Regions from separate parts of the Mycoplana sp. ABR4_002 genome, predicted to be linked through region 1. Evidence: predicted binding sites of a transcription regulator. Region 1 holds the regulator's gene; each other region holds the start of a gene.
What was found. The regulator LexA, encoded in region 1, represses DNA repair genes until DNA is damaged. The targets are predictions, from matches to a motif close to TGTTCNNNNTGTGTTCNG.
Positions count from the first base shown of each region.

Region 2: the regulator LexA is predicted to act here: its motif matches at 3,374-3,391, upstream of ACXAGF_RS04440 (PA0069 family radical SAM protein).
Region 3: the regulator LexA is predicted to act here: its motif matches at 6,125-6,142, upstream of ACXAGF_RS08685 (FG-GAP repeat protein).
Region 4: the regulator LexA is predicted to act here: its motif matches at 5,934-5,951, upstream of ACXAGF_RS19395 (ImuA family protein).

Region 1 is NZ_JBSWVO010000001.1:2,023,256-2,031,099, forward strand. Features, by position in the region: gene ACXAGF_RS09835 (DUF1254 domain-containing protein) at 1-87, opposite strand, end outside; gene ACXAGF_RS09840 (helix-turn-helix domain-containing protein) at 270-941, opposite strand; gene ACXAGF_RS09845 (hypothetical protein) at 1,890-2,054, opposite strand; gene ACXAGF_RS09850 (GGDEF domain-containing protein) at 2,117-3,313, opposite strand; gene ACXAGF_RS09855 (patatin-like phospholipase family protein) at 3,453-4,535, opposite strand; gene ACXAGF_RS09860 (YMGG-like glycine zipper-containing protein) at 4,874-5,134, shown strand; gene lexA (transcriptional repressor LexA) at 5,335-6,045, shown strand; gene ACXAGF_RS09870 (ComEC/Rec2 family competence protein) at 6,026-7,844, opposite strand, start outside.
Region 2 is NZ_JBSWVO010000001.1:933,995-941,838, forward strand. Features, by position in the region: gene ACXAGF_RS04425 (F0F1 ATP synthase subunit B) at 53-703, shown strand; gene ACXAGF_RS04430 (F0F1 ATP synthase subunit B) at 716-1,201, shown strand; gene ACXAGF_RS04435 (ribonuclease HII) at 1,304-1,993, opposite strand; gene ACXAGF_RS04440 (PA0069 family radical SAM protein) at 2,157-3,314, opposite strand; gene ACXAGF_RS04445 (glycosyltransferase family protein) at 3,541-4,074, shown strand; gene moaB (molybdenum cofactor biosynthesis protein B) at 4,128-4,670, opposite strand; gene ACXAGF_RS04455 (4-(cytidine 5'-diphospho)-2-C-methyl-D-erythritol kinase) at 4,657-5,580, opposite strand; gene ACXAGF_RS04460 (tetratricopeptide repeat protein) at 5,588-7,426, opposite strand; gene ACXAGF_RS04465 (polyprenyl synthetase family protein) at 7,573-7,844, opposite strand, start outside.
Region 3 is NZ_JBSWVO010000001.1:1,779,464-1,787,307, forward strand. Features, by position in the region: gene ACXAGF_RS08655 (ribonuclease J) at 1-405, shown strand, start outside; gene mce (methylmalonyl-CoA epimerase) at 535-939, shown strand; gene ACXAGF_RS08665 (DUF1467 family protein) at 1,079-1,348, shown strand; gene proS (proline--tRNA ligase) at 1,963-3,297, shown strand; gene ACXAGF_RS08675 (lipoprotein-releasing ABC transporter permease subunit) at 3,406-4,713, shown strand; gene ACXAGF_RS08680 (ABC transporter ATP-binding protein) at 4,727-5,413, shown strand; gene ACXAGF_RS08685 (FG-GAP repeat protein) at 5,477-6,055, opposite strand; gene dnaE (DNA polymerase III subunit alpha) at 6,396-7,844, shown strand, end outside.
Region 4 is NZ_JBSWVO010000001.1:4,072,257-4,080,100, forward strand. Features, by position in the region: gene ACXAGF_RS19375 (copper amine oxidase) at 1-1,651, opposite strand, end outside; gene ACXAGF_RS19380 (dihydrolipoamide acetyltransferase family protein) at 1,811-3,073, opposite strand; gene ACXAGF_RS19385 (transketolase C-terminal domain-containing protein) at 3,076-5,154, opposite strand; gene ACXAGF_RS19390 (Lrp/AsnC family transcriptional regulator) at 5,275-5,742, shown strand; gene ACXAGF_RS19395 (ImuA family protein) at 5,970-6,908, shown strand; gene ACXAGF_RS19400 (Y-family DNA polymerase) at 6,859-7,844, shown strand, end outside.

The DNA of each region.
Region 1 (7,844 bases):
GCGTGCCTGCTCGGCCAACGCGGACCCCGCCAGTCCGAGTGCCAGGAATGCAGCGGTCACCGACGAAAATGCGACTATGCGTTTCATGATGCTCGGCCTTCTGCTGATTGGCGTTCCAATGCTGATGTGCCGGATTTTGAGCAGACTAGGCGCTGGACCTGCAGGCGGCTATGCGTTTCTTGCCAAATTCAAAGCCAGACGCCCGAGACCAGGCAATCGGATCGCGCGATGACGGTTGCGTTCGGCTTTTCTCCGCGGAGGTTGCCAAACTAAGGGACGGCTGGAGCTCTTGGAAACGCGGCCAGCGTTTCGCTGGGCAGCTCCCCGAACATTTGGCGATACCAGCCAGCCAGTTTACCCAGTTCGCTGATGCCCCAAGCATTTGCCACCACCGCGATCGTGCATGCCCTTTCATGGTCGCTAGCGAGGCCCTGCCATATTCTGTGGAGCCTGAGGCGTCGGACGTAAGTTTGCGGAGTGTCATCGAAGATGTCGGCAAAAGCGCGGTAGAGCGTACGACGTGACGCGAATGCGGCGGCGGCGATGTCATCAAGAGCTATCGGCTCCGCAAGATGTTCGACTATGTGGGCTCTTGCCCGCGCCACGATCTTCGCATGGAGATGGGTGTTTGCCCGGCGCTCCTGCTCATGAGGTGGACGACCGAGATGCTTGATAAGCGCTCGCAGGAGCATCGGCCCCAGATCGGGCCGCGCCGGGCGGCCAGCGTGGGCGTTGGAGAACTCGGCGGCAAGCGCGGTGACCGCCTCTGGCAACATCGATTGACTGTGGATCCCGGTTCCGCCAAGCGCAGCCTTGTCGAGCACCATTTCGTATCGTGCAGCTTCCTGCTCAAGCTGATCAGCGGAAATAGTCGCTACGGCGTACATGGAACCTGGCGCATAGAGAGAATCGTGCTCGTCACCGCCGTGATAGATGGCCACGTTTCCGGTCTTGACCTCGGTGAAAGAGTGCCAGGACGACCCGGGCAGCCTCAAACCAAGACCCAACGAAAGCGTGTCTGGCGACAGGGGTCCGCGGAGCGCCACACGTCCGCCTATGAAGCCGCTGCTATATGTTACACTGCACTGCTCGGAAAATATGAGGCTTCCAGAGAGCCTGCCACACGCCATCTGTGTGGCTTCCATCCCGGCCCCACGCACTGCGTCCGACAAATCTTCGACTTGTGATATCTCGATCCGTTGCCAGTGACTTGCGATATGCTGCAGCCTTCTCTCCATCCCGAAACAGCCCCCGGTGTCGGATCAATCTCCTGCAACTTAGACTACGTGAGGTCTGCTGCCTCGAAGGGCTACTTAGAGGAGCTTTCAACGGTGTCCAGAGGACCTTCGGTCGATTGCAGCGGCCGGCCAATGTGGCGCTCAAGGGTCGAACCGCTGTCACATTGACCGGTCGGCTAATTTGAAGTGCCCCTCGGATCGATACTCTTGATTCTCTTTGGCTCCGGGGATGCGGCCAGCGGCCCTTATCTTGGAACTGCTCAGGCTCTGTTGTTGATACCCTAGCCGCCGTTGAACGACCGCCTTCCCCACGCTGCGCGACGGTACCGCCTGGCCAAATGTCCAGCCGCCTGCCAACCGGTGTCCGAGGTCCCCCGGGCGCCGAGACGGCGCTCATCGATGCGGCACGACGATCCTGCCCGGCCCGCGCACACGAAGCCAGTGGCGCCGGCATCCGCTGGCGCACGACCGTAGACGATCTCGTCCAGTGCTCTGGCGCGATATGCCATCGGCGAACCGGCGCCGACGTGAACGGCGTTTCGTCGGATTGCCTACGCAAAAGCCGGACGATGAAGTCGCGAAAGAACGGACTTGCCATGGAATCGGCCCGGCGAGACCAACTGGCCGCAGAAGCGACCGGTCATCGGCGCGCTAGAGGCCGACGCCGCCGACCCATCGTTCGACCTCGGAGCGAAACGCCTTCGCCTGCTCCCTGGCCTGTGCCCAGCCGGCTTGAAGATACTGCCCCCCCGTTGCGACCTGATCGGCCGCGACAAGCCCACACAGCAGAATGAACGTGAACAACAAGAAGCGCATGGCGCTTATCTTGCCCGCAATTGATTTAGAGTTCGCTAAAGTCGACTGGAGACGGTTGACGTTCAGGCCGAACGGGCGAGCGCCCTGACGGCACGCGCATGTTCGGCGACGGCGACCGAAACCCGGTTCCGTCCGTCGCGCTTGGCCGCATACAGGGCTTCGTCGGCACGTCCCATCAACGCTTCGACGTTTTCGCCCCCGACGTGCTCGGCAATGCCGATGCTGACCGACACGGCATGCGAGGGCGGCACGCCATGATAGGATCCGGCGGCGAAGGCCTTTCTCAGTTCGTCGGCAAAGGCCGTCGCCGCAACCAGCGGCACGGAAGGCAGGACCGCGACAAATTCTTCCCCGCCGAGCCGTCCAATAGCGCATCCCGTGTCGTGCGAGGCCCTACGCAGGACATCGGCGAGTCCCTTTATCACCGCGTCGCCCACCCCGTGCCCGTAACTGTCGTTGATCGCCTTGAAATGATCGATGTCGAACAGCATCAGGACAGCCGGGCGAGACGGGCCGGCATTCTCGAGCAACCGACCGGCCGCGGCGAACAGCCCACGACGGTTGGCGATGCCCGTCAAGGGATCGGTGAGAGACTGTTCGGCGAGTTCCTTCATCAGGTCCGTCGTGATTCGCAGCAGAAAAAGCAGGGCCGTGGCGAACCAGGACAGCATCGCGAACAGCTTGAACGAGACGATCCAGAATGAGCCGGCAATCTGTGCTTCCTCCTGCAGCGGCCCCTCGTAGAGATAGGAGATCATCGGCCGCGCCAGCAGCACCACGGCCGAGACGGCGAACGTCGCAATCGTCAGGCGGTCCAGCCTGTCGGCTTCCGCCCGCCTCGCCATGACCCGTACGGCGAGCAGGAACATGATGGCCGCCCCCGCACTGGATACGAGTCCGCGCCCCACGATGCTCGGTGCCACGACGCCAAGCCACACACCCCCGATGCTCGTCACCAGGTAGATCGGCACGAGAATGCGATCGCATGTCCGGCCGGTATGGCGAAGGATCGCCCCGCGAACCGCAAAGAATGCGACCCCGACGAGAAACATGTTCGCCGCAACCGAGACCGGCGCGGCGTTGTCGATCAGGATTCGCGCGATGTCGAGAGACGATCCGACCGCGGCGCAGCCATAGGCCAGGAACCAGTTGAAGACATAGAGCCGCTGCCGCTGGCGGTGCCAGAGCGCGAGGAACGTGATCGACAGGGTTGTGGAAATAACCGGGAGAATTGCGGAAAGCAGGTAGGACTTGTCCATGCCGACATCAAAGCAATGTTGAAAAATGACTTTCTGAATATGGCGCCGACTATGGTTGCCGACGGTTACGAAATTGCCAACGTCGCCGCCCGAAGCCCTTCCTCCGGCGGAGCATCGCATGATGCATGAACCTGGCGCCCTACAGGTAGCGGGCGCGGATATCGACTGTCGAACGCTTGCCGATCGCGTCGTAGTTGCCCGCCAGCCAGTCGTCCGCGCACTGCCGGCCGCGGTCGCGCAGGTCCAGCAGCGCGCTCCAGTCGGCGTTGAGCTTGCTCGAGGCGCTGAGACCCCGCATCGTTTCGTCGTCGGAGATGCTGTGGACGAAGATGCGTTTCAGGCCAAGCGCCTTGCCGGCCTCCGACTCGATCAGGTCGGTGACGAAGGCGATCGCCCGCATCTCCCGCATCAGCGAGGAGTTGAAGCTGATCTCGTTGATTCTGTTCAGGATCTCTGTCGCACTGCGCGGCAGCTCCGACCGCTCGAGCGGATTGATGTGCACCACCAGCACATCCGGCGTCTCGCAGCCGTAGATCAGCGGGTAGATGGCGGGATTGCCCATGTAGCCGCCGTCCCAGTAGGCTTCGCCGTCGATTTCGACCGCCTGGAACAGAAATGGCAGGCAGGCCGAGGCCAAAACGGCGTCGATCGAGATCTCGTCGTTCGAGAATACCTTGACCTTGCCGGAGCGCACGTTGGTCGCGCAAACGTTCAGCTTGATCGAGCAGCGCGACCTGCGGATCGCATCGAGGTCGATCGACTCCTCCAGCACGGAGCGCAGCGGATTGTAGTTCAGCGGGTTGAACTGGTAGGGCGACAGCAGCCGCGTCACCATGTCGAACAGGACGAAGGCGGGCGAATGGTCGAGCGTCTTCGACCCCGTCATCCGGTCGAGCAGGCTCGGCTGCAACGGACTGAAGGCGGCCGCTTGGCTGATCCGGCGCCAGAAGGCCTCGAGCGCCTGTTGCGCTCCGGGCCGACCGCCGTCCGCCAGCCCGTAGGCCAGCACGACCGCGTTCATGGCGCCGGCACTGGTCGCAACGATGCCCTCGTAGGACAGGTCGCGCTCATCCAGCAATCGATCGAGCACGCCCCAGGTAAACGCCCCGTGCGCGCCCCCGCCCTGGAGCGCCAGATTCACGGTCCGTGGCAACCGCGATCCGACCGAGGAGGATCCGGTCTGGCCCTCGTCCGTCAGGTCCAGCTTGGCACGTTCGTCCATGAAATTCTTCCACTCGTCGGCGCGACGCCGCGTCCGATAATACGCCCATAGTCGCGCCGACGCATCCGATCAAGGACTACCCCTGGCCCTACCCGGCCATGGGACGATGCGCGCCGGCAAATGGCACGCCGGCCAAGCTGCAGCCAGACAACGACAATTTGCGCCCACCCGCCCTAGGTCCTCCCCTTCTCCGCCCTATATCTTCAAAGGGTCCGCGCACAGCCACGCCGCAAGAGCGTGGCGCTGGCTGTGGTCGAGCGGGACCGCGACCACGTTACCAAGCTCGGGCCGCGTCGGGCCGGCGTGATTAACTGCCAACGAGAGAGGAAGGAAAGCGCATGATCAGGATTTCCATTTTGCTCGTTCTGCTCGGGATTGCCGCGGCGGGCTGCACCCCGACCGAAAAGGGTGCAGGCATTGGTGCCGCGACCGGCGCAATCGTCGGCGGCGCGATCACCAACGACGTTCGCGGAGCGGCGATCGGCGCGGCGATCGGCGGTGTATCCGGGGCGGTGATCGGAAATGTGGCCGGCCAGCCTGGCCAATGCTACTACCGCGACCGTTATGGCCGGCGCTACGTCGCCGCCTGCCCGCGGTAGGCATCCGGCCTCCTCCAAGCGGGCAATCGGCCCGGTCAAGGCGCCGACCTGCGGCGCCTTCGCCGGGCCGGCCTGCGCAAAGAAAACCGCGCTGCGGCAATAACTTCACGCCGTGTTCACGAAATTTTATCCACTTGCGGAACACATTGGGAACAGATAGTGTCCGTTCTGGATTTGTTTCGATTCTGGGTGAAAAGCCAATGCTGACCCGCAAGCAACAGGAACTGCTTCTTTTCATCCACGAGCGGATGAAGGAGACCGGGATCCCGCCGTCCTTCGACGAGATGAAGGACGCCCTCGATCTCGCCTCGAAATCCGGTATCCATCGGCTGATCACGGCACTGGAGGAGCGGGGCTTCATCCGCCGGCTCCCCAATCGCGCCCGAGCGCTCGAGGTGATCAAGCTGCCCGAGGCCTATTCGCCAAGCCCTGCAGGGCGTCGCGGGTTTTCGCCCTCGGTCATCGAGGGCAGCCTCGGCAAGCCGGCCCCTGCCCCGGCCACAACGGCCGCTGCCGGCGTGGAAAGCTCCGTGTCGGTGCCTGTGATGGGTCGCATCGCGGCCGGCGTGCCGATTTCGGCGATCCAGAACAACACCCACGATATCGCCGTGCCGATGGAGATGCTCGGCGCCGGAGAACACTACGCTCTCGAGGTTCGCGGTGATTCGATGATCGAGGCCGGCATCCTCGACGGTGATACCGTCATCATCCGCAACGTCAGCGCGGCCAATCCCGGCGAGATCGTCGTCGCCCTCGTCGACGACGAGGAGGCAACGTTGAAGCGTTACCGCCGCAAGGGCGCCTCGATCGCGCTCGAGGCTGCCAACCCGGCCTATGAGACGCGCATCTTCGGACCCGACCGGGTCAAGATCCAGGGCAAGCTGGTCGGACTCATCCGCCGGTATCAGTGATCGGCGCTGCCGCGGGCGTTTCGAACGTATTCGACCGCCAGTCATACAGCCGGTGGCGGCTCCAGGGACGCCCGAGAGTCGTCACCGCGGTGCGAACATTGTAGCCGATCACGCCTGACGGATCGGTCACCGGTGCGATTTCAAGCGCACCGGTCCGGCGCAGGCTGCGAGCCGTGATCAGCAGGGCCCCCGACCGGCAGGCGCCGGTGCGCAGGTGCTGGGGGGCCACGACGAAGTCGGCGGCGTCACAGGCGCTGCCGAGATGGACCGGATCCTCGAGGGCAATGACGCGCCAGCCCGCCTGCGCAACGCCGGCGCACCATTCCCCCCGACGGCAAACGAATCGCCGCTCTCTGGTCGCAACGGCAAGCGCCGCGCGCAGGTCCGCGTTCGCCGCTGTTGCCGCGCCCCCGCCGGTCATCACTTGCCGGCCAGGGGCAATGGCGTCCCCTATCCGGTCCGGGCGTCCACCCGTTTCGCGCGGACTGTCGTTGTCGCTGCGCCCGTCGCCGGAGCGTTGCGCACCGGAGACCGTTCGCTCCCCCGCCTTCTGCAAGGCCGGCGGGCGGTGGTCGCCGAGGCGAAGCGCGCGTCGCCACTGGTCGTAGATGAACACCGGCGGCCGCGGGCGGTTTGTGGCCACCTCACCCGCCCACACGAGCGCGACGAGCCTCCCGTCCTCCGAAACGAGCAGTTGAGCCGCCGGTTCCGGGCGTCCGCAAAGCGCGACCCCGGCGCCGATCGCCAGCGGTGCGACCGCCAGCAAAGCCAGCCGCGACCGGAACAGGCAGATCAAACCGCCGCCGGCGGCGACCAGCGCGAAAGCCAGCGGTGGAAGCCGTCCGGTAAGCAGTTCGCCACCCCAACCGGCAACCCAGCCAGCCAGACCGATGACGCGGTCGATTCCCCAACCCATGATCGCCAGCGGCACGGCGTCGAGGCGGAGAGGCATCAGCAGCATGGCCACGACCGCCATCGGCATGATCACCACGGAAATGACCGGCATGGCGAGCAGGTTGCCAGCCAGCCCGTAGGCCGGGATCCGGTGGAAGTGCCCGACGGAGTAGATCAGGGTCGCCGCGCTACCGATCAACGAAGACAGCATCACGCCGCCGAGGAACCACGTCGCGATCGCCGACGGGCCCCAGCGGCGGGCCGGTCGCGAGCTGTCGCCGAGGGGCCGGCGATCGCGCCAGGCCGCATAGCCGGCGACCAGCCCGAGGGTCGCCGCATACGACATCTGAAAGCCCGGCCCGGTGACCGCGGACGGCGTCACCGTCAGGATGAGGACGGCCGAGAGTGCGAGGTTGCGCAGGCTGATCGCGGTCCGGTCGAGCATGACGGCCACCAGCATGACCACGATCATCAGCCAGGCGCGCACGGCCGACACCGCGCCGCCGGAGACCAGGATATAGAGGCTGACCATGACCAGTCCGCCCACGGCGGCAACCTTCTTGACGGGAAAGCATTCCGCCAGGCCGGGGACGGCGGCGAGGGCCAGCCGGGCACCGACCAGGAAGGTGCCGGCGGCCAGCACCATGTTCAGCCCGGAAATCGCCAGCACATGCGCCAGCCCCGCCTGCCGTAGCGCTTCGATGGTGGCGGGACTGATCCCCCTTTGCTCGGCTGTCACCAGCGCGGCAGCGATCGCGCCCGCATCGCCCGGGATGCTGTCCCGGATGTGCTGCGTGATGGCAGCTCTCCAGGTGGCGACCAGGCCATGCGCCTGCCTCAAGTACGACCGGCCGGTCGGCCGGTCCAGCGGCGTCGTTTCAGGCTTCCCGTAAAAGAAGCCGACG
Region 2 (7,844 bases), 1.1 Mb from region 1:
GCCCCTGGCGGGCCGTGGTCCGCTTACTATTTGAGTGCACCTGGAGGTGAGCATGTCTGCGACCGCGGCCAAGGCCGAGTCCATCCCATTCAAGATCGCTCAGGCCGAGACGGATACGCACGGCACCGCTCCGGCGGGTGACACGCATCAGGCGGCTCCGGCCGGCGAGATGCACACCGAAACCGGTGTGCCGCACGGCGAAGAGCATGGCAGCGGCGTCTTTCCGCCGTTCGACGCCTCGACCTTCCCCTCCCAGCTCCTGTGGCTGGCGATCACCTTCGGCCTGTTCTATCTGGTGATGTCCAAGGTCATCGTGCCGCGCATCGGTTCGATCCTCGAGACGCGCCACGACCGCATCGCCCAGGACCTCGACGAGGCCGCACGCCTCAAGACCGAGGCCGACACGGCGGTTGCGACCTATGAGAAGGAACTGGCGGAGGCCCGCGCCAAGGGCAACGTCATCGCCAACGAGGCCCGCGACGCCGCCAAGGCGAAGGCCGAGGCGGAGCGCCGCAAGATCGAGGACTCGCTGACATCCAAGATCGCGGCGGCCGAGACCCGCATTGCCGAGATCAAGCAGAAGGCGCTCGCCGATGTCGGCGCGATCGCCGAGGATACGGCATCGGCGGTTGTCGAGCACCTGATCGGCGGCAAGGCGACCAAGGCCGAGATTGCCGCCGCGGTCAAGGCGGCAGCGAAGTAAGGAAAGCGGACCATGGCATTTGACGCAACATTCTACGCCTTTGTCGGTCTCGTCCTGTTCCTGGCGCTGATCGTCTATCTCAAGGTTCCCGGTATCATGGGCAAGTCGCTCGACCAGCGGGCCGAGAAGATTACCAACGAATTGACCGAGGCCAAGCGCCTGCGCGAGGAGGCCCAGGCGCTGCTGGCCGAATACCAGCGCAAGCGCAAGGAAGCCGAGGCCGAGGCGGCGTCGATCCTGGCGGTCGCCGAGCGCGAGGCCGAGGCGCTGATGGCCGAGGCCAAGCAGAAGACGGAAGAATACGTGACCCGCCGCACGGCGTTGTCCGAGCAGAAGATCAAGCAGGCCGAGGCGGACGCGATCAACGCGGTGCGCTCGGCTGCGGTGGACCTTGCCATCAGCGCCGCCGAGCGCGTGGTGGAAGCCAAGTCCGACGCGGCCACCAGCAAGTCTCTGTTCGACCAGGCTCTGTCGGAAGTGAAGGCCCGCCTGAACTGAGGGCCGTCATCCGTCGGAAGAAGAGTTGAAGGCCGGAGCGATCCGGCCTTTTTCATGCGCGGTTTCAGGGGCGCCGGGCATCGCCGGGCCGGGTGCCTGTGCTCAGAGGCCGTCGAAATCGGCTTCGGCCGTCTCGCCTGCCGTGTCCTGCCGGAACGGCCGGAAACTCATGCGGTGCATGGCGCAAGGGCCGATTTCGCCGATTGCGTCGCGATGGCGCTCGGTGGCGTAGCCGGCGTGGGTGGAAAAGCCGTAACCGGGGAAGCTGTGCTCGGCTCGGGCCATCATCCGGTCCCGCACCACCTTCGCGACGATCGAGGCCGCGGCGATCGACAGCACGCGGGCGTCGCCCTTGACGACGGCGCGGCCCTCGCAGGCGAGCCCGGGCGGCACGTCGAGCCCGTCGGTGAGGACCAGCCCTGGCCGTGTCGGCAGGGCGCAGACGGCGCGGCGCATTGCGTCCAGGCTCGCCTTGCGGATGTCGGTGCGGTCGATGCGGCGGGCGCTGCTGGAGGCGACGGAGACCATGGCCGTTTCGATGATCTGGGCGAACAAGGTCTCCCGCCTTGCGGCGGTCAGCTGCTTCGAATCGTGCAGGCCGTCCGGAATCCGGTCCGGGTCCAGGATCACGGCCGCCGCGACGACGGGACCGGCCAGCGGGCCGCGCCCGGCCTCGTCCGCGCCGGCGACCGGCCATTGTCCGGCCTTGCGGGCGGCGAGTTCCATCAGGAAATCCGGCCCGGCCGGGAGGTCGAAGAGAAGGGGGGAATCGGTGGTCGCGCGGCGTGGCATGCGGCGACCGTCGCACGACCGACCGATTCCCTGCAAGTCCCCCGGCGAGGCGGCACCGGGGGAAAACGACATTGCGAGGGGGACGGGCAATGTCGAATGGGCGGGCCGGTGTTTCCCGGCCACATGTCAGTTTCCGTCTCCGGCCCAGGCGTTGCGCCTGCGCCTAAAGCAGCGACAGCTGCACGCCGCTGCCGGACGGCGGGACGAACAGGTCGGTCGAGAGGCTGCGCCGCGTGCGGTTCAGCTTCAGCCGTTTTGCCGCCAGTTCGAAGCGCCGGGCGATCTGCCAGGCATAGGGGCCGGCGCCCTTCATCCGCTTGCCGAACTCGGCGTCATAGTCCTTGCCGCCGCGCATCGAGCGGACCAGCGACATCACATGGCGGTAGCGGTCCGGATATTCGCGCAGCAGCCAGTCACGAAACAGTGGGCTGACCTCGAGCGGCAGGCGCAGCAGCACGTAGCTCGCCTCCTGCGCGCCGGCGGCCTTGCCGGAATCGAGGATCCGTTCGATCTCGTGATCGTTGAGCCCGGGAATGACAGGTGCGGCCATGACGCTGACCGGGACGCCCGCCTCCGACAGCGTGCGCATGGCCTCGAGCCGGCGTGCCGGCGTCGCCGCCCGCGGCTCCATCGCCCGGGCCAGCTTGCGGTCGAGCGTCGTCACCGACAGGCCGACCCAGGCGAGCCCGCGCGCCGCCATGCGCGACAGGATGTCGACGTCGCGCGTGATCAGTGCCGACTTGGTGACGATCGAGACCGGATGGCTTGCCGCCTCGAGCACCTCGAGGATCTGGCGCATGATGCCCCATTCCCTCTCGATCGGCTGGTAGGGATCGGTGTTCGTGCCGATGGCGATCGGGCGCGGGCGGTATCCCGGCTTGGACAGTTCTCGCTCGAGCAGCCTCGGCGCATCCGGCTTGGCGAAGAGCTTCGACTCGAAGTCCAGTCCGGCGGACAGCCCCATGAAGGCGTGCGAGGGACGGGCGAAGCAATAGATGCAGCCGTGCTCGCAGCCGCGGTAGGGGTTGATCGAGCGGTCGAACGGGATGTCGGGCGAGTCGTTGCGGGTAATGACGCTGCGCGGCCTTTCCACCTGCACCTCGGTCTTGAACGGCGCAAGCTCCTCCAGCGACTGCCACCCGTCGTCGAAGCTCTCGCGCGCCTGCGGCTCGAAACGGCCGGAGAAGTTCAATCCGGCCCCGCGTCCGCGGCGACGGTCCACCTCGATGCGCAGGCCCGTTTGCGCCATCAGGGCATCGGCCATGTCGGCCGTGTTGGCGGGCGCGAGTGCACCCTGCCTGAGACTGGACAGTTCGGTCATCGGGGTTCTCCGGCGAGGGAATCTCGTCCCTCCAATGACTTTATTCCTAGCAGTCGAAAGAGAACAATACAAGAACAAAATTGAAGCCATCCGCGTTTGTCCGAACCGGGGGCGGCGGGCCAGCCGATACCGAACGGGCGGGTAGGGCGGCGCGGCGCGCTGCTGCAAGCGCGGTTTTGTCAGGCGGCCAGTGGCATTGCGTGCTGCAATGCGGTATTGCTCCGTCATGCTGACGGTCATCATGGAATGCCGAAACAACGAGCCCGAACTGGCGCAGACCCTGTCCGCCCTCGTCGCTGGCGCCGTCGAGGGGCTGGTGCGGGACGTGATCGTGCTTGATCACGGCTCGGACGACGGCTCCTCGACGGTCGCCGACGCCGCCGGCTGCACGTTCCTGCCGAATTGGGACATGCCGGACGTCCTAATGTCGGCGCGTGGCGAGTGGCTGCTGCTGCTGGAACCCGGAGCGCGCCCGCTCAGCGGCTGGATCGAGGTCGTCGCCGAATATGTCGCGACGAACCGCGGCCCGGCGCGTTTCGCCGGCTCGCGCAACCATCGCCGGCCCTTGCACCAGCGGCTGCTGAAGCGGCGCGCACCGCTTGAGCATGGGCTCTTGCTCTCCAGGCAGCAGGCAAGCACGCTCGCGCGATCCGGCGTCGGGCTGGAGGAAATCGCCGCCGGCGCGGCGGCGCGGCAACTGGCGGCCGAGGTCGTGCCCGCCTGGGCGATCCGCGCCATGCGCGATGCGGTCGGGGCCTGATCGTCCCGGCGGTTGCATCGCGACCCGTGCCGGCCCGAGCGGCCGCAATCCGGTCACGTGCGCTTCAGGTGCTCGTCCAGGCGCGGCATGATCTCGACGAAGTTGCAGGGCAGGTGTCGGTAGTCGAGCTGGGCCGCAAGGATTCCGTCCCAGGCGTCGCGGCACGCGCCGGGCGACCCGGGCAGCACGAAGATGAAGGTCGCGTTGGCGACACCGCCCGTGGCGCGCGACTGGATCGTCGACGTGCCGATCTTGTCGTAGGACAGGCGGTGGAACACCTCGGAAAACCCGTCCATCCTCTTTTCGAACAGCGGCTCCAGCGCCTCCGGCGTCACGTCCCGGCCGGTAAAGCCGGTCCCGCCGGTCGTGATCACGACGTCGATCTCCGGTGCCCTGGTCCAGGCCTCGACCTGCGCGCGGATCGCGGCCTTGTCGTCCGGCACGATGGCGCGGCCGCCGAGCCGGTGTCCGGCCTTCTCCAGCCGCTCGACCAGGGTGTCGCCCGAGCGGTCGTCGGCCATGGTGCGCGTGTCCGATACCGTCAGGACCGCGATCGATAGCGGGATGAAGGGGCGGCTTTCGTCAATCCGTGCCATGGGTCTGCCTTCCTTCGAAGCTCTCGGTGGCGACGACGAACCAGTCCGGCTGCGCCGCCTGCAGGACAGCGGCGGCGCGCTGCGCCGCATCTGGGGTCGCGAACAGGCCGAAGCAGGTGGCGCCGGAACCCGACATCCGCGCCAGCCCGGCGCCCGTCTGCGCCAGCGCCGCCATCACCGCATCGATCTCCGGGCAAAGCGCGCGTGCCGGCGTTTCGAGATCGTTGCGCATCGCCGTCATCGCCGCAAGCCAGCTGCGTGCGGGGGCGCCGGCCGCTGGCCGGTCGAGCGGTGGGTTGGCCTTGTCGGCAAGCCGCCGGAAGATCTCCGGCGTCGAAACGGCGACGAGCGGATTGACCAGCACCATCGCGAACGAGGGCAGATCGTCGACCGGGGCGATCCGTTCGCCGATGCCGCCGGCAACGAGCGGCCGGGCCGTAAGGCACATCGGCACGTCGGCGCCGAGTTGCAGCGCCAGCCTGGCCAGCTCGTCCGCCGCGAGCGTGGCCCGCCAGTGCCGCAGCAGCCCCCGCAGCGTCGCAGCCGCATCGGCCGAGCCGCCGCCGATTCCGGAGGCGATCGGCAGGTTCTTCTCCAGGTGCAGGTGGACGGGCGGCGCTGCGACGCCGCTGCGCTCGAGCGCTGCGCGAAGGCGGTCGCGCGCCCTGAGCACCAGATTGTGCTCGGGCGCTTCGCCACGCAACTGCCCGGCAAACCGGCCCGACAGCGTGAACGCATCGGCTGACGCCGACGCCATGCCGATCCGGTCGCCGAACCGGGTGAAGGTGACGAGCATGTCGAGCAGATGGTAGCCGTCGGCGCGCTGACCGACGACATGCAATGCCAGGTTGATCTTGGCGGGTGCGGCTTCGCTCGCTGCGAAGGCATCGATGCCGTGGTCCGACGCCATCGCCCGATCAGGACTTCTTGTCGAGCCCGGTGGCCTCCAGCGGCGCGGTCTTGGCCGGCTCCCCGTCCTCGTCGGCCTCGGCGGCGGCCGGCTGGCTGGTCAGTTCGGGCAATCCCTTCTCGATCTTTTCCATGATCTTCGGGATGTCGGCCTCCTCGGGCTTCAGCCCGAGCGCTCGGTTCCACTGGAACGTCGCCTCGAGCTTGCGGCCGACGCGCCAATAGGCATCGCCGAGGTGGTCGTTGATGGTGGGGTCGCCGGCGCGCAGCTCGGCGGCGCGTTCCAGTTCGGCCACCGCGTCCTCGTATTGTCCGAGGCGATAGTAGGCCCAACCCAGCGAGTCGACGATGTAGCCGTCGTCCGGCTTCACGCTGACCGCCTTGCGGATCATCTCCATCCCCTCGTCGAGGTTGATGTTCATGTCGACCCAGGAGTAGCCGAGATAGTTCAGCACCTGCGGCTGGTCCGGGTTGAGTTCCAGCGCCTTGCGGAAGTTCGGCTCGGCCTGCTCCCATTTCTTCTGGCGCTCGTAGGCGATGCCGCGCTGGAAAAAGATCGTCCAGTGCGTCCGGTTCGGCACGTTGCCGATCACCGACACGGCGCGGTCGTAGACCTCGCCCATTTCCGCGTATTCCTTGGCGTCGGAGAGGACGCTGCCATAGGCGAGGTAGCTGCGCAGGTCCTTCGGGTCGGCATCGATCAGCGCTTTCAGGTGCGCCTTTGCTTCGTCCACCTTGCCGAGATCGGCCAGCTGCAGGCCGAGCTGCAGCTCGGAAATGCGGCGCATCGGGGAATCTTTCGGAACCTGGCGGTAAAACTCGATTGCCAGCTCCGGCTTGGCGAGGTTCTCGGCAAGGCCGCCGAGCAGCACCAGCGTGTCGGCGCTGTCCGGATCGAGCGCGCGCGAGATCTGCAGGTAGAGCGAAACAATGTCTTCCGCGCCTTCGCGGTTCAGCGCGCCGCCGATCGAAAACAGCACCGCGGCCGCCCCCTGGGCGGCGGTGCGCACTTGCTGTTCCTGCTTCTCGCCGTTCTCGATGCTCTCGCGCAGCGCCTTCAGCGGCGCGTAGTTCGAGATCATGTTCTCGCCCACGGAGATCGCGTCCAGCGCCTTCTGCTTGTTGCCGTCGCGGGCTTCCAGCCGCGCGAGCGCCATCACCGAGCGCATGAACGTGTCGGGGGCCGCGCTTCCGCCGTCGCGGTCGAGGATGGCGTCGTTCAGCCGCCGGCGTGCGGTGCTCTTGTCGCCGGCCGCCGCAGCGATCGCGCCGGCGTGGTAGTTCTTGAAGATGCCGAACCAGTCGGGCCCCCTCATGTCGGAAATGGTGGCGAGTGCCTCCTTCGTCTTGCCGTCGCCGAACTTCGCCCAGGCGAGCAGCAACCCGTTCATCATCCGGTCGAGATCGTTGGGGCCGTCGTAGACGAGGATCTTCGCCGCGGTGCGGTATTCGCGCTTGCGGATTGCATCCACGCCGCGCACGACCGTCGTGATGCGCTCGACGGCGGCGTCGCCCTTCAGCGCCTCGGCCAGCTTGGCGCCCTCGTCGAACTGGCCGTTCATCAGAAGCGTGATCATCAGCCGCTCTTTGACCTCGATGTTGGTCGGGTCGTATTGCAGCACGATGCGGTAGAGCGCGATGGCGGTATCGTAGTCCTTGTCGACATCGGCGGTGCGGGCGGCCAGATAGGCGCCGGAGAAGCTGCCCACGCTCTGCGGGTCGAAGCTTTCCTCCTCGCTCGTCGTGGCCGGAGCTTCTTCGGCAAAGGCGGCCGGAAGACCCGCAAAGGCGAGTCCGGCGACGATGGCGGCGCCCGAAAGAAGCCGGGCGATCAGGGAATGCCGCATGCAGATGCCTTTCATTTCTGGGCGACGGGCGCGGCCGCCGGCCCATCTGGTTCGGTCCGGAACAGCCGGACCCATGACGTGAGAGAATGGCTTTTTTGGCACGGAGCGGCAAGAATTTCCTGCGCGCTCACCGATAGGCCGCGAGATCAGCTGACGCGCGAAATGCAGAAGTCGATGACTTCCAGCAAGGCCGCCTTCCACGGGCTTTCAGGCAGCGGGGCGAGCGCGTCCCGGGCAATCGTGCCGTAGTGCTGCGCCCGCGCAATCGTGTCCGACAGGCCGCCGTACCGGGTGATCAGCGCCATCGCCCGATCGAGGTTGGCATCGCCGCTTTCGCCGCCCTCGATCGCCTGGCGCCAGAAGGCGCGGTCCTCGGCCGTCCCGCGCCGCCAGGCGAGGATCACCGGCAGGGTGATCT
Region 3 (7,844 bases), 240 kb from region 1:
CTGCGGCTGGCGCCGGGCCCGGCGGAAGTGATCGACGAGGTCCACTTCGGCCGCATCTTCAAGGACGGCAACCTGATCGGTGACTACGACGAGATGGGCATCGGCAACCGCCGCAAGCTCTCCTTCGTCGGCCATGTCTCGGTCAATATCGTGCTCGATGCGCGCTATGACTTCCGCAGCGACCCCGAGGTCGTTCCCTTTGGACTGCCGCAGTTTGACGACGAAGGCGAGGACATGGGCGACACCCTGTATGACGCGGTGCTGGGCGCCGTCGAAAGCATTCCGCGTGCGCGGCGGAAGGATCTGGGCACCGTGCGCGAGGCGGTGCGCCGGGCGGTGCGGGCGATGGCGAACGAGGTCTGGGGCAAGAAGCCGGTCGTCACCGTGTTCGTGACGAAGGTCTGACGGATCAGGCCGCGCCCGGAAGGTCAGGCGCGGCATTCGGCCGTTGGCCGATGAGGTGCCGGCACCACGGCAGGCCCCGGAGCGGGCCGCGCGGGTGCCGCAGTGGCGGTGGAACGGAGGGAGAAACCGGTGCTTGGACGCGTCAATCACATAGCCATTGCCGTGCCCGATCTGGCTGCGGCGAGCGCGTCCTACCGGGACATTCTCGGCGCGCGCGTGACCGATCCGCAGGCTTTGCCGGAACATGGAGTGACGGTCGTCTTCGTTGAGTTGCCCAACACCAAGGTCGAACTGCTGGAACCGCTCGGCGAGGCCTCGCCGATCGCGGCCTTTCTCCAGAAGGCGCCCGGCGGCGGCATGCACCACATCTGCTACGAGGTGGACGACATTGCCTCCGCACGAGACCGGCTCGTGGCCGGCGGCGCGCGGGTGCTCGGAGACGGCCAGCCGAAGATCGGCGCGCATGGCAAGCCGGTGCTGTTCCTGCATCCCAAGGATTTCTTCGGCACGTTGATCGAACTCGAGCAGGTGTGACAGCAAGGCGCATTTGAAATGCGGCGGCCACGGGAGTAGAACGGCGCGTCACCCGGTGTCGCCGGGTCGTCCGAGGGCGGACGACGTGCGTCGCGGCCATGCTGCGACGGACGGTGACGCAAACCTCGGGACCCCGGCCATGCAGCTGTTTTCGATCCTCGCCGTCTATTTCATCATCTGGTGGATGACGCTTTTCATCGTCCTGCCGTTCGGCCTGCGCACGCAGGCGGAGGAAAACGACGTGGTTCTCGGCACCGTGGAGAGCGCGCCGGCCAGGTTCCGTGCCGCCAGAATCCTCGTCATCACGACGATCGTGTCGGCGATCATCTATGCCGCATGGTGGGTCCTGTCGGTCGAGTTCGGTTACGGCATCGACGCAATTCCCCAGTTCTTTCCCGATTTTCGCTGAGTGAAGCCTGCCCGCGCGGCGGCGCGTTTGCGCATTTCCTGCCGTTGCGTCATGTCGGCAACCGGCGACAATCATCACGTAACGTGAAGACGGGCAGGGAGGGCGTGGGCCCGAGCGATGCGCCGCATTGTCGCAGCGCCTGTCATCCGGTTGTCACAGACGGCGGCTAGGGGAGGTTTCATCAATTGGAGAAAGCAAAAAAAAACAAGGCGTAGAGCCTTGTTTCTAAAGTATCGCGTGATCTTTGTCCGTTGCCGGTGGCTGCGTCTGCGCGCGCCAAAAGATCTGATCCTCCCAAGACTTGACCGCGAGAATGGCAGAAATTTGCACTCCCTGCCTCTTTTGTGGCCTGAAACTAGCCCAAAGGTTGGGCGTTGTCATCCTGTTTTTTGCATTTTTGCTACACTCGAAGAAAATTTTTCCGTTGACTTGAAGGCGGAAATTTCCGTTATTGTCCGGCCCTCTCGTCTCGGTGGTGCGCGAGATCGGCGTGCCCCGGCACGCATGCACAGCGGGTTTCCTTCCGCCCGCGAAGCGTCTATGAACGCATCGAAATTCAACGTCATTTCGCCCGAATCCGCCGCTAGGCGAAACCTGTCTATTTGGAACCAGTCATGCGCCTTTCCCGCTTCTTCATGCCGATCCTCAAGGAAAACCCGAAAGAGGCGGAGATCGTCTCGCATCGCCTCATGCTGCGTGCGGGCATGGTCAAGCAGCAGTCGGCGGGCATCTACACCTGGCTGCCGCTCGGCAAGCGCGTTCTCGACAAGGTCAACGCCATCATCCGCGAGGAGCAGAACCGCTCTGGCGCGGTCGAATTGCTGATGCCGACGCTGCAATCGGCCGAGCTCTGGCAGGAGAGCGGGCGCTACGACGCCTACGGCAAGGAGATGCTGCGCATCAAGGACCGGCAGGATCGGCCGATGCTCTATGGCCCGACCAACGAGGAGATGATCACCGACGTGTTCCGCTCCTACGTCAAGTCCTACAAGGACCTGCCGCTGAACCTCTACCACATCCAGCTGAAGTTCCGCGACGAGATCCGGCCGCGCTTCGGCACCATGCGCTCGCGCGAGTTCCTGATGAAGGACGCCTATTCCTTCGACCTCAACCGCGAAGGTGCGGAGCACGCCTATAACCGCATGTTCGCCGCCTACCTGCGCACCTTCTCGCGCATGGGCCTGCGCGCCATCCCGATGCGCGCCGACACCGGGCCGATCGGCGGCAATCTCAGCCACGAGTTCATCATTCTCGCCGACACCGGCGAGTCCGAAGTGTTCTGCCACAGGGACTTCCTCGAATTCGGGGTCCCGGCCGCGGACACGAACTTCGAAGACGTCGACGGACTGAAGTCGATCTTCGACAAGTGGACGTCGCGCTATGCGGCAACCTCGGAGATGCATGACGAAGCGGCCTTCGCCGCGATACCCGAGGATGACCGCCTGTCGGCGCGCGGCATCGAGGTCGGCCACATCTTCTATTTCGGCACCAAGTATTCCGAGGCGATGGGCGCCAAGGTCCAGGGCCCCGACGGCAAGGAGCACATCGTGCACATGGGATCCTACGGCATCGGGCCGACCCGGCTGGTGCCGGCGATCATCGAGGCCTCGCACGACGAGAACGGCATCATCTGGCCGAGGTCGGTGGCGCCGTTCGAGGTGGTCGTCATCAACATGAAGACCGGTGATGCCGCCTGCGACGCTGCCAGCGAGACGATCTACGGTGCGTTGGCGAACGCCGGTGTCGATGTGCTGCTCGACGACAAGGACGAACGGGCCGGCACCAAGTTCGCCACCGCTGACCTGATCGGCGCGCCGTTCCAGGTCATCGTCGGACCGCGTTCGGTTGCCGCCGGCGAGGTCGAGCTGAAGGACCGCAAGACCGGCGAGCGCGAGACGCTGACCGTCGAGGCGGCGATCGCGCGACTGACTGCAGGCGCCCGAGCCTGAAAATCGGGATCGATTTCCGGCGCGATTTCGCGCAGGGTCGATCCGGCAAATGAGTCCCTTGCGCGTCCGCCGGCCGCGCTCGGCGGCAGCGACTGATCCGGAGGCATCATGGCGGAAGCGACGGGCGAGGGCGCCCTTGTCAAGGCGGAGGCGGCGCCCGCAAGCCGCCCGTTCTCCGGGTTCGAGCGAATGGTGGCCTGGCGCTACCTGCGCTCGCGGCGCAAGGAAGCCTTCATTTCGGTGATCGCCGGGTTCTCCTTCATCGGCATCATGCTCGGCGTTGCGACGCTGATCATCGTCATGGCGGTAATGAACGGTTTTCGCACCGAGCTTATCTCGCGCATTCTCGGGATCAACGGCCACATGATCGTCCAGCCGATCGACGGACCGTTCGACAATTACGCCGACCTGGCGGAGCGGTTCTCCAAGGTCCATGGCGTGCGGCTGGCGATCCCGCTGGTCGAGGGGCAGACGCTCGCGTCCGGCAGGGGCGGGGCCGGCACGGGCGCGCTCGTGCGCGGCATCCGCGCCGACGACATGGCGAACCTGAAGACCGTTTCCAGCCATATCAAGTCCGGCAGCCTCGAGGAGTTCAATGCCGGGACCGGGCTGGCGATCGGGGCGCGCATGGCCGATCAGCTCGGCATCGCCGCCGGCGACACAATCACGCTGGTGGCGCCGGAAGGCGACGTGACGCCGCTCGGCGTCAACCCGCGCGTCAAGACCTACCCGGTCGCGGCGACCTTCGAGATCGGCATGTCGGAGTACGACGCCTCGATCATCTACATGCCGCTCGAGGAGGCGCAGCTCTACTTTAACGCCGATGGACTGGTGCAGTCGATCGAGCTGTTCGTCGACGATCCCGATGCCGTCGACGAGCTGCGCCAGCCGATTGAGCTGGCGGCGGAACGGCAGATCTACGTGACCGACTGGCGCCAGCGCAACCGCACCTTCTTTTCCGCGCTTGAGGTCGAGCGCAACGTGATGTTCATGATCCTGACGCTGATCGTGCTGGTCGCGGCGCTCAACATCATCTCCGGCCTGATCATGCTGGTGAAGGACAAGGGGAGCGACATCGCGATCCTGCGGACGATGGGGGCGACCTCGGGCGCGATCATGCGGATCTTCTTCATGACCGGGGCGGCGATCGGCACGGTCGGCACGATCGCCGGCGTCGTCCTCGGCGTCGTGGTCTGCCTGAACGTGGAGTCGATCCGGCAGTTCTTCTCCTGGCTGTCGGGTCAGACGCTGTTCGATCCGGAGCTCTACTTCCTCAGCCAGCTGCCGGCCGACATGAACGTCGGCGAGACGGTCTCGATCGTCGTGATGGCGCTGGCGTTGTCGTTCCTGGCCACGATCTTTCCTGCCTGGCGGGCGTCGAGGCTCGATCCCGTCCAGGCCCTGCGATACGAATAGGTAGAAGCGATCGATGAAAGCGCGCGTGGCATTGCAGCTATCCGGCGTGGAGCGCCATTACGGCCAGGGGGAGACGGTCCTGTCCATCCTCAAGGGGGCGGACTTCACCCTTCATGGCGGCGAGACCGTCGCCCTCGTGGCACCGTCGGGAACCGGAAAGTCGACGCTCCTGCATGTCGCCGGCCTGCTGGAAAAGCCCGATGGCGGTGACGTCATCGTCAACGGCAAGTCCTGCGCGGCGCTGGGCGACGATCAGCGCACCGCCATCCGCCGCAACGAGATCGGCTTCGTTTACCAGTTCCATCACCTGCTGCCGGAGTTCTCCGCCCTGGAGAACATCATGATGCCGCAGCTGATTGCCGGTCTCGGCAAGGCGGACGCGCAGGAGCGGGCGAAGCAGTTGCTGGACTACATGCGCATCGGCCATCGCGCCGACCACCGGCCGGCCGAGCTTTCGGGGGGAGAGCAGCAGCGCGTGGCGATCGCCCGTGCCGTCGCCAACGCCCCGCTCGTGCTTCTCGCCGACGAGCCGACCGGCAACCTCGATCCGGAGACGGCCGGCTATGTGTTCGAGGCGCTGGAAGCGCTGGTCCGCCAGTCCGGACTGGCGGCGCTGATCGCCACCCACAACCACGAGCTGGCCTCGCTGATGGACCGAAGGGTGACGATCGAGGACGGCAAGCTGCGCGATTTCGGCTAAGCGGCCCCCATCCCGTCCGTCCTGCCGCATCTTGTGTCCGATGGGCGAACGCCTGCCCCCCGGTCAGCCGGCATCAAGGCCGCAGGCTTCCCGGCCTATGGCGTCGCGCCACGCCTCGAGCGTGATCCTCGCCGCCTTGGCTGCGACGGGCTTGCCGTTCGCCGTGCCCTTGCCGGTGAGCAGGTTCAGATCGCAGTTCGTCGAATTGTCGTTGTCGAGCGTGTCATAGGACGAATAGTTGTAGCCGGCGACGAGGAACTGGCCGTCGCGATAGGCGATCGTCAGCGCCTGGTGCCAGCGATCGCGGCCGATCGAGCTGTTCTGCGACGTCAGCCTGATGGAGCCGCTGGCAAGGGCGGTAACGGCTGGCTCCTGCCCGAACATCACAAGGTTGCCCCAGACGCTGTCCGGGGCCGAGACGACCAGCTTCAGGCGGGCCTCATCCGGATCGGTGAGATAGATGTAGAGGCCGTTGTCTTCGTCGCTGTCCGCCGCAGGCCTGGCGATCACGGCCAGGTCGGCATGCCCGTCGCCGTTCCAGTCCCCGGCGGCCGCCGCGACGATCCGCTCGGCGGGAAAATCTCCAGCCCCGGCCGGCGGCGACATCAGCAGGAAGGCTAGGGACGCTGGCGCGATCTTCATGGCGACTTTCCCGGGCGTGACCGGTCATCAGGATAGAAAATCGGCGTGGGGTTGCAAGTGGGTTGACGCAGGAACAAAAATAGAACAAAATAAAAACATAATCGGAAAGGGAGCCTGAAATGACCGACTTCATCCGCGAATTTGCAGCTTTTGCCTCCATTACGATGTTCATCGCCAGTCTCTCGGTGCTTGCCCTGGGGCTTTAGCCCCGGTACCGGCCGGCAACGTTTCCCGCCCTTGCGATGCAGGCGGGGAAAGTTTGCGCAAGGCCAGGTGTCGCTCTGGACTTTCTCCGTGCGAATCCGCTTATCCTTTCTGCCGCGAGTGAAAGGTGACGGCGATGGCGGAAGCGGCAGCAGTGACGGGTCAGGGGACGGCGGGGGGGGTGCAGTTCGTGCATCTTCGTGTCCATTCGGCCTATTCGTTGCTCGAGGGTGCCCTGCCGATCAAGAAGATCCTCGGCAAGGCCGTCAGCGACGAGCAGCCGGCGATCGCCATCACCGACACCAACAACCTGTTTGCCGCGCTGGAGTTTTCGCAGAAGGCGGTGGCGGACGGAATCCAGCCGCTGATCGGGTGCCAGCTGTCGATCGACATGCAGGACGAGGCCGAGGGCGAGCGCCGCACCCCGGCGCAGGCGCTGACGAGGCTGCCCTCGCTGGTGCTGCTGGCGGCCACCGATGCCGGCTATGTGCGGCTGGTGGACCTCGTCAGCCGCGCCTATCTGGAGGGTGAGGGCGGCGGCGCCCACGCGATCCACATGCTCCGCGCCTGGCTTCAGGACGGCACCGACGGGCTGATCGCGCTGACGGGGGCGTCGACCGGGCCGGTCGATATGGCCCTCGCCGCCGGGCAGCCGGCGCTGGCCGAGGCGCGGCTGCAGGAGCTGAAGCGCCTGTTCGGCGACCGGCTCTATGTCGAGTTGCAGCGGCACGCCGGCTATGATCGCCGGCACGAGCGGCGGATGGTCGAGCTTGCCTACGCGAACGACCTGCCGCTGGTGGCGACCAACGAGCCGTTCTTTCCTGCGCCCGACGATTACGAGGCGCACGACGCGCTGATGGCCGTTGCGCACAACGCCATGGTCTCGGACGACAACCGCTTCCGGCTGTCGCCCGACCACTACCTGAAGAGCCGCGCGGCGATGGCGGCGCTGTTTGCCGACCTGCCCGAGGCGCTCGACAACACCGTCGAGATCGCGCGGCGCTGCTCGTTCGTGCTGAAGACCCGCGCGCCGATCCTGCCGCGCTTCACCGGCGCGTCCGCCGATCCGGAGGAGGCGGAGCGGGCGGAGGCGGCCGAACTGCGCCGTCAGGCGGTCGAGGGGCTTGAATCGCGCCTAGCCGCGCTCGGGCGTTCGCCGGGCTACAGCGAGCAGGACTATCGCGAACGGCTCGACTTCGAGCTCGGCGTCATCGAGCGCATGAAATTCCCGGGTTACTTCCTGATCGTTGCCGACTTCATCAAGTGGGCCAAGCAGCAGAACATTCCGGTCGGCCCGGGACGCGGCTCGGGCGCGGGCTCGCTTGTCGCCTACGCGCTGACGATCACCGACGTCGACCCGCTGCGCTTTTCGCTGCTGTTCGAGCGCTTCCTCAATCCGGAGCGCGTGTCGATGCCGGACTTCGACATCGACTTCTGCCAGGACCGGCGCGAGGAGGTGATCCGCTACGTCCAGCGCAAATACGGCCGCGAGCAAGTGGCGCAGATCATCACCTTCGGTTCGCTGCAGGCGCGCGCGGCGCTGCGCGACGTCGGCCGCGTGCTCGAGATGCCCTACGGCCAGGTC
Region 4 (7,844 bases), 2.0 Mb from region 1:
TGATCATATAGCCCGGATGATGGCCGAGCTTGGCCTCCTTGCCCATGTTCATCACATGGTACATGGCAGGCGTCGCCGGGTTGACCTTGTAGCGCCCCTGCAGCTCCGTCATCGGCATTTCGTCCTTCGTTTCCCAGAAGGTCCGGCGCGGCGTGCCTTCCGGCGCCGTGGCGGCGACGAGTGCGGTGCGGGCAAACATGTTCTGCTGCCCGTCGATGTCGAAGTCGAAGCGGAAGTTGAAGAAGTGGTCGTGGTTCGGCGCCACGAGGTTCGGCGCGATCAGCGTGCCGTATCTCGTGTCCTCGGCCGCCGTCGCGTCCTTCATCGAGGTCGAGGCGACGCCCTTGACCGCGTCGAGGCCGGTCGCGCCGATCATCACCCGGATCGTGCCGTTCTGCTGGAACACGTAGTCGAGCAGGTAGTCGTAGTTGCCGACCTCCGAGACCGACCGCACGACCAGCTCTGTCGCCGGGCGTCCCTCGGCCGGCACCGGCGCCTCGGGCGTCTGCGCGAAGATCTCGTAGTGGCGCCAGGCCGGATCGCCGATGTTGCGCTCGAACACGCACAGCGCGTTCGGGATCTCGACCGGCGAGCCGTCGTCGGCGTGGACCGTGGCCGGCAGGAACGTCGCATAGGCCGGGCAGTCGACGCCGGCCGTCAGCGGGCTGAGGAAGATGCCGAAGCCGTATTCCCCGCTGTCCATGTAGGTACGCCAGTACCAGCCCTCGGTCGGATCCATGTAGGGCACGAACACCTCGGAAAGATGGGCCTGGTAGAGCACCGAACGCGGTCCCTTGCCGTCGTTGGCGGTGACTTGCGAAAGCACGACGCCCGGCCGCTTGTCGACGCGCCAGCGGAAGCTCCACATGTCCCAGTTGACCAGGCTGCCCGTGACGGAAAAGTTCGCGCCGTCAGGCTGGGAAAGCGATGCCGCCTTGATCGGCTCGGCAAGTTTCATGTCCGTGCGCCCGTTGATTTCGTCCTGAACGTAACCCCATCCGTCTTTCGGCACCGGCACGACGCCGGTGTCGACCACCTCGACGACCTTCTGGCCGGCAAGGTCGACGGTGGCGAACAGGCCTTCGACCGGCCTTGCATAGAAGTTGCTCTGGTCCGGGTTGACGTAGCAGGGAACCTTCATCAGCCGTTTGCCGGCTTCCTCCGGCGTGCCGAAGGCTCCGGCCGTCAGCGGCAGGCAGAACACCTGCTCCGGCTTCAGCTCGCGCTTGGCCAGCGCCGCGATGAAATCCGGGTTCTCCAGCGCCAGGTTCATCGCGCCGAGGAATTCTTCCAGAAGCAGCATCGGCTCGCCGGTCACCGGCTCCCACGCGACCACCGTCTTGCCGGTGATATCGACCTCGCCCTTGAACACGCCCTTGGCCGTCTTGACGTTGACCACGGCGCGCCGGTCCTCCGGATCGCCGTCCTTCCAGGCCAGCACGGCCTCCTTGGCCGGCTCCTTCAGTTCGATCAGCGGAAAGCGGCTGTCGGCGTCGGTCTTGCCGTCCTCCTTGAGGATCTGGACGACGGCGGTGATCTCGGCGGGGGAGAGACCGTCGAGCGGATGCGACAGGGCCGCGCCGCTGCCCGCGGCGGTGGTCACGGCGGCCGCCAGCAGCCGGCCCGCGCAATGCTTGAACAATTTCGGCATGGTGATTTCCCTCTGGACTTGTTGGTACGCTCGGGAACACCGGCCCGGGCACGCCACAAGTCTAGCGAGGCGAAAGCGGCGCGGTTTGGCATTTCCGGCCAAGTTGGCGTCCTGCAGGCAATCCATGCCTTGTTGACGGCCGGCTCGCCGCCGGAGCGCTCACGCCGGCCAGGTTTCCAGCGCCTCGACGAAGTGGGACAGCCACAGGTTGGTCTGGTGGCCGTCGACCGCTCGGTGGTCGATCGTCAGCGACACATAGGCCATCGGCCGCACCTGGATCGCGTCGGCGCCGTCGACCTCGCGCACGACGACGCGCTTTTCGAGCTTGCCGACGCCGAGGATGGCGGTCTGCGGCTGGCTGATGATGATCGGCGAGGCGAACAGCGAGCCCGACACGCCATGATTGGAGATGGTGAAGGTGCCGCCGCGCATGTCCTCGGGCTTCAGCGCACCGCTGCGGGCGCGGCCGGTGATGTCCTGCAGCCGTGCGGCGATACCGGCAAGCGACAGGTCCTGCACGCGGCGGATGACCGGTACGACCAGCCCCTTGTCGCCGAGCGCGGTGCCGACGCCGATGTTGACATCGCCGAACATCTCCAGGTGATCGGCATGCCAGCGGCTGTTGATCTCCGGCACGGCGCGCATGGCGGCAACGGCGGCGGCAACGACGTAGGCGGTGTAGGAAAGGCTGATGCCCTCGCCCGCGAGCCTGGCCCTGTTCTGCTCGCGGTGTCGCATGATCGCGCTGAAGTCGGCCTCGAACACCGCCGTCACATGCGGGGCGACCGTGACCGAATTCAGCATGTTCTCGGCGATTGCAAGCCGCATCGGCGTGTGCGGCACCGCGCGGCTGCCGCCTTCGCCCGGCCGATCCGGCGGCGTCAAGGGGAGCGGGCGGGACGGTGCGGACGGGACCTCGGTCCGTCCGGCCACTGCCTCGGCGATCCCTGTCGCGCTGGTCGCGGCCTCGGCTTTCTCGGTCTTCGCGCGGTCGGCGAACGCCGCCTCGATATCGCTGCGCGTCACCCGCCCGTTCTTGCCGGAGCCGGTAACGGTGGCCGGATCGATGCCGTATTGCAGCGCGGCATGGCGCACCGCCGGCGAATAGCGCATGATGTCCGGCACCGCCGGCGTCACCGCGGCGGCCGGACGTGCGGCCGGCGGTGCGTCACGGACCTTCGCCTCGGTGCGGATGCGCCCCAGCACCGCGCCGGGACCGGCGTTCTCGCCGCTCTCGAGTAAAATCTCCGCCAGCACGCCGGCGCCCGGCGCCGGCACCTCCTGCGTCACCTTGTCCGTTTCCAGCTCCACCAGCGGGTCGTCGGCGGCGACCGCCTCGCCCGGCTTCTTCAGCCAGGCGCGCACGACCGCCTTCGTTCCTTCCTGCTCGAGCGGGGCGAGAACATCCATCAGCACGGCCATGCTCAGAACTCCACCAGCGAGACGATCTTGTCGCGGATGCGCTCGACCGAGGGCACGGCCCAGTCGAGCAGCACCGGATTGTGCGGGCTGGGGATGTCCGGCATCGTCAGCCGCGAGACCGGTGCGTCGAGGTCGATGAAGGCCTCGTCGGCAACGACCGCCGCGATCTCCGCACCGAAGCCGGCGGTGCCGAGGTCCTCGTGCACGATCAGGCAGCGGCGGGTGCGCCGCACCGACGACAGCACCGCCGCCCGGTCCCATGGCACGAGCGTGCGCAGGTCGATCACGTCGGCGGACAGGCCTTCGGCCGCCGCCTCGCAGCGCGGCACCATCGCCCCCCAGGTGACGATGGTGATGGCATCGCCGCTGCGGGTGGTGCGGGCCTTGCCGAACGGCAGGGCGAAGCCGTCGCCGGGATAGGCCCGGCGCGCCCAGGGGTGGTCGAGCATGGCGCGGTGCTCGAAGAAGATCACCGGGTCGTTGCCGCGCAGCGCGGTGCGCAACAGCCCGACCGCGTCCTCGGCATTGGACGGCACGGCCACGCGCCAGCCCGGCTGGTGGACGAACGCGACCTCGTTGGTCTGGCTGTGCCAGGGGTCGCCGCACTTGAAGAAGCCGCCGGGCATGCGCAGCACGATCGGGGCGGCGAAGCGGTTGTTGGTGCGCCAGCGGATGGTGCCGCAGTCGTTGATCTGCTCGCTGGCCGGCTCGGCATACTTGCGGAATTGGATCTCCGGCACCGGCACGAGGCCGGCCAGCGCCATGCCGACGGCGCGGCCGACGATGCCCTCCTCCGACAGCGAGGTGTCGAACACGCGGTCGCTGCCGAACTTCTCCTGCAGGCCGAGCGTGACCGCATGCACGCCGCCCTTCGGGCCGATGTCCTCGCCAAACAGGACGACGCGTTCGTTGACGGACAGTTCGTGGTCGAGCGTGCGGCGGATCGCCGTGACCATGTTGATGCGCTGGCCGTCGCCGCCGGGCGTGTCGGTCGTGTCCGGCGCGGCATAGCCGAGGCTGTGCTGCCCGCCCATCACCTGCATCTCGCCGTCGAAGAAGACGTGGCGCGCGACGGTGCCGGGATCGGCGACCGGCCGCGCCTCGGCGGCCGCGCGGGCGGTTTCGGCGGCGGACGCCGCCTCGGCGGCGCAGGCCTGCCATTCGGCCGCGCTCATGACGGCCGGGACTAGATAGTCCTTCAGCCGCGGCAGCGGGTCGCGCGCCCATTCGGCCCGCACGACGGTCTCGCTCTTGTAGGCCTGGGTGTCCTGGAAGCTGTGGCCTTCCAGCCGCGGGACGGTGAGGCGCAGGAGCGCCGGCGCGCGGTTCTCGCGCACGAACTCGACCGCCTCCGCCGTCAGCCGCGCCGCCTCGGCCGGGTCGGTGCCGTCGCCGTCGAACACGGCAAGATTGCCCCAGCTCGAAAGGTTGGCGGCAATGTTGCCGCCCGGCGTCTGCGCCGTCGACGGCACCGAGATGCCGTAGCCGTTGTCCTCGACGTAGAACAGCATCGGCAGGGTCTGCGTGGTGGCGATCGTCAGGGCCGACCAGAAGCCGTTGGAGGCGACCGAGCCGTCACCGCCGAGCACGACGCCGATGGCGCGGTCGTAGGCCGGCTCCTTCAACACCGTGCGGTGGTATTCGATCGCCTGCGCCCAGCCGGCCGTGGGCGTGTACTGCGTTCCGACGCCGCCGCACATCGGCAGCGCCGAGGCGCCGTTGCGGTTGGGGAAGTTGAACACGACGCCGATGTCGCGCCCGTCCGAATAGCCGCCGGCCCGGGCCATCGCCGAGCCCAGCGCCTCGGCCGGGTCGACCCCGAGCGCCAGCAGCAGCGGGCGGGAGCGGTAATAGCCGCAGGCGGCGTCATGCCGGTCCGTCAGCCTGCAGCCGAGCAGCACCTGCGCCATGTCGTGGCCGCGGGCGGAGAACTGGTAGAGCACCTTCTTCTCCGGCACCAGCCGCGTCTCTTCCATCTCGTCGAGCGCGCGCGACAGCTGCACCAGATAGGCGACGCGCTTCCAGTCGACCGTCTCGTCCGGCGCGTTGCGGACCAATCGTTTCAGCGCTGCCTGTGCCATCTGCCGCCCTCCTCGCATTGCAAGCGAAATGATAATACAGAAACAGTGTGATTTCGTTTCAGAATGGCGGCTTAAGGCCTTATGATTGAAACATGTGGTTCAAATATCGGGGATATGCGAATGAAGGATATCGAGCTTGACGCCGTCGACCGGCAGATCCTGCAGGTGCTGCAGCGTCAGGCCGATCTCAGCCACGCGGCGCTGGCGGAGAAGGTCGGCGCCTCGAGCGCCTCGTGCTGGCGCAGGATCAAGGCGCTGGAGGCGGCCGGCGTGCTCGGCCGGACCGTGCGGCTGGTGGAGCCGGAGGCGATCGGCCGCGGGCTGAACGTCTTCTGCCAGGTGCGGATGAAGAGCCACGACCCCGTCGCCCGACGCGACTTCGAACGCTTCGTCGAGAGCCACGACGAGGTGCTCGAATGCTACTCCATGTCCGGCGAATGGGACTATCTGCTGCGGGTCGTGGCGGCGGACGTGCGCGACTACGAGCGTCTGCTCATGCATGGCATCCTCACCCACGAGGCGGTCGCGAATTCGTCCTCGCATTTCGCGCTGAAGAGCGTGAAATACACGACGGCGCTGCCGGTCTAGCCGCCGCGCGGCCGCCCTTCCCGGCGGGAATGGCAGCGGACATCCTGCCCCGCAAACCGTTCGATCCGGCAGAAGCGGCCAGCGGAAACGGGGCGGGCAGGCGGGCAGGGCTAGGGTTGCACGGACGCGCGTCTTTGTGACCGGACCTGAGCAGATTGCCGTTGACTCTTTTCCGGCGTTCTGGAATTCATAAGAACATAACAGGAACAAATAAAGGAACGAACGTCATGGCAACGCCTGCCCTGGCGCGTGAGCGGCTTTTTGCCCTGCGCGAGGCCATCGCCCGCATCGAGGACGGCGACGGCCCCAGCCTCGCCCGCAGCAAGCGCCGCTGGCAATGGGACGCGCAAGAGCCGCCGAAGGACCCGCCGCCCCCGGCCGCCACCCCGGCCGGGTCGACCGGCCTTGAGGCCGTCTTTGACGGCGGGCTTCCCGCGGGTGGGCTCGTCGAGATCCGCAATGCGCAGACCCGGGACATGGGCGCCGCCAGCGGCTTTGCGCTGGCCCTCGCCGCGCTGCGGCAGGCGCAGGCCGAAGGGGGCGGGGCGACGCTCTGGATCGGCCAGGCGATGGCGCTTGCGGAGGCCGGCACGCCCTATGGCCCGGGGCTGCGCCAGCACGGCCTCGACCCGGCCCGTTTCCTGCTCGCCCGGCCGCGTACCCTAGCCGATGCGCTCTGGACGGCGGAGGCGGCGCTCACGGTGCCGGCCCTTTCCACCGTGATCCTGGAAATCCGCGGCAACCCCGCCGGATTCGCCCTGACCGAGAGCCGCCGGCTGCAGGTGCGGGCGCGTGCCAGCGGCATCCTGCTGCTGCTGCTGCGCCAGGCCGGCGCGGAAGAAGCGAGCAGCGCGCTCCACCGCCTGCGCGTCGATCCGGCCCCGGCGCTCGAGCGCCCGCTGCCGGACGCGACGACGCTGGCCGGCAGCATCGGCGCTGTCGTCTTCCGCGTCACGCCGGAGAAGAGCAAGACCGCCGCCCCCCTCGCCGTCTTTTTGGAGTGGAACCCCGATGACCGCCGCTTTCGCCGCCTCCAATCCCGCCCTGCCGCTGTCGAAGACGAGCGGCGCGCAGCGGATCCTCTGCCTCTGGTTTCCCTATCTTCCCGCCGACCGCGTGGCGCGACGGCGCTGGGGGCGGTCGTGGCTTTCACGGGAACGTCCTGACCATCCGCCGGTCGTCTTCGCCGGCCGCAGCGGCAATGCCATGCGGCTTGCCTTTCTCGACCGGGAAGCCGAACGCCTCGGCCTGCGCAAGGGCCAGGGGGTGACGGAGGCGCGCGCCATCTGCCCGGCGCTCGAGGTTCTGCGCGCAGACCCGGCGGCGGACCGGGCGCTGCTCGAGGCGCTGGCCGACTGGTGCGACCGCTATACGCCGCTGGTGGCGCTGGACGGCGACGACGGGCTCTATCTCGACATCACCGGCTGCGCCCACCTGCATGGCGGCGAAAAGGCGCTGCTCGACGGCGTGCTCGCGGCGCTGTTTGCGCTCGGCATCGAGGCGCGCGGGGCGATTGCGTCCTCGCCTGGCCTGTCCTGGGCGGTCGCCCATTTCGGCGACGGCGGCGTGATCGCACCGCAGGCGGCGCCGGCGGCGCTCGCCGCCCTGCCGGTCGCCGCCCTGCGTCTGCCGGAGACAGTGCTCGGGCCGCTCGGCCGGGTCGGGCTGAAGACGGTCGGCGACCTCCTGCCGCTGCCGCGCGCGACGCTCGCCCGCCGCTTCGGCAAGCTGCCGCTGCTGCGGCTCGACCAGGCGCTCGGGCTGGAGGACGAACCGGTGTCGCCGCGCCTGCCGGTGCCGATGCTGTCGGCGGAGCGCCGGCTGTTCGACCCCGTGCAGGCGCAGGACGATATCCTGGCGCTCGCCGATCATCTCGCCGGCACGCTGAAGGACGGGCTCGAGCGGCGCGGCGAGGGCGGGCGGCTGTTTGCGCTCCTGCTGTTCCGGGTCGACGGCCGGGTCTTGCGCATCCACGCTGCGGCATCGACGCCGCTGCGCGCGCCCGAGCGCATCGCCGGGCTGTTTCGCGAGCGCCTCGCGGCGCTGCATGACGATCTCGATGCCGGCTATGGCTTCGAGATCGTCCGGCTCTGCGTGCTCGC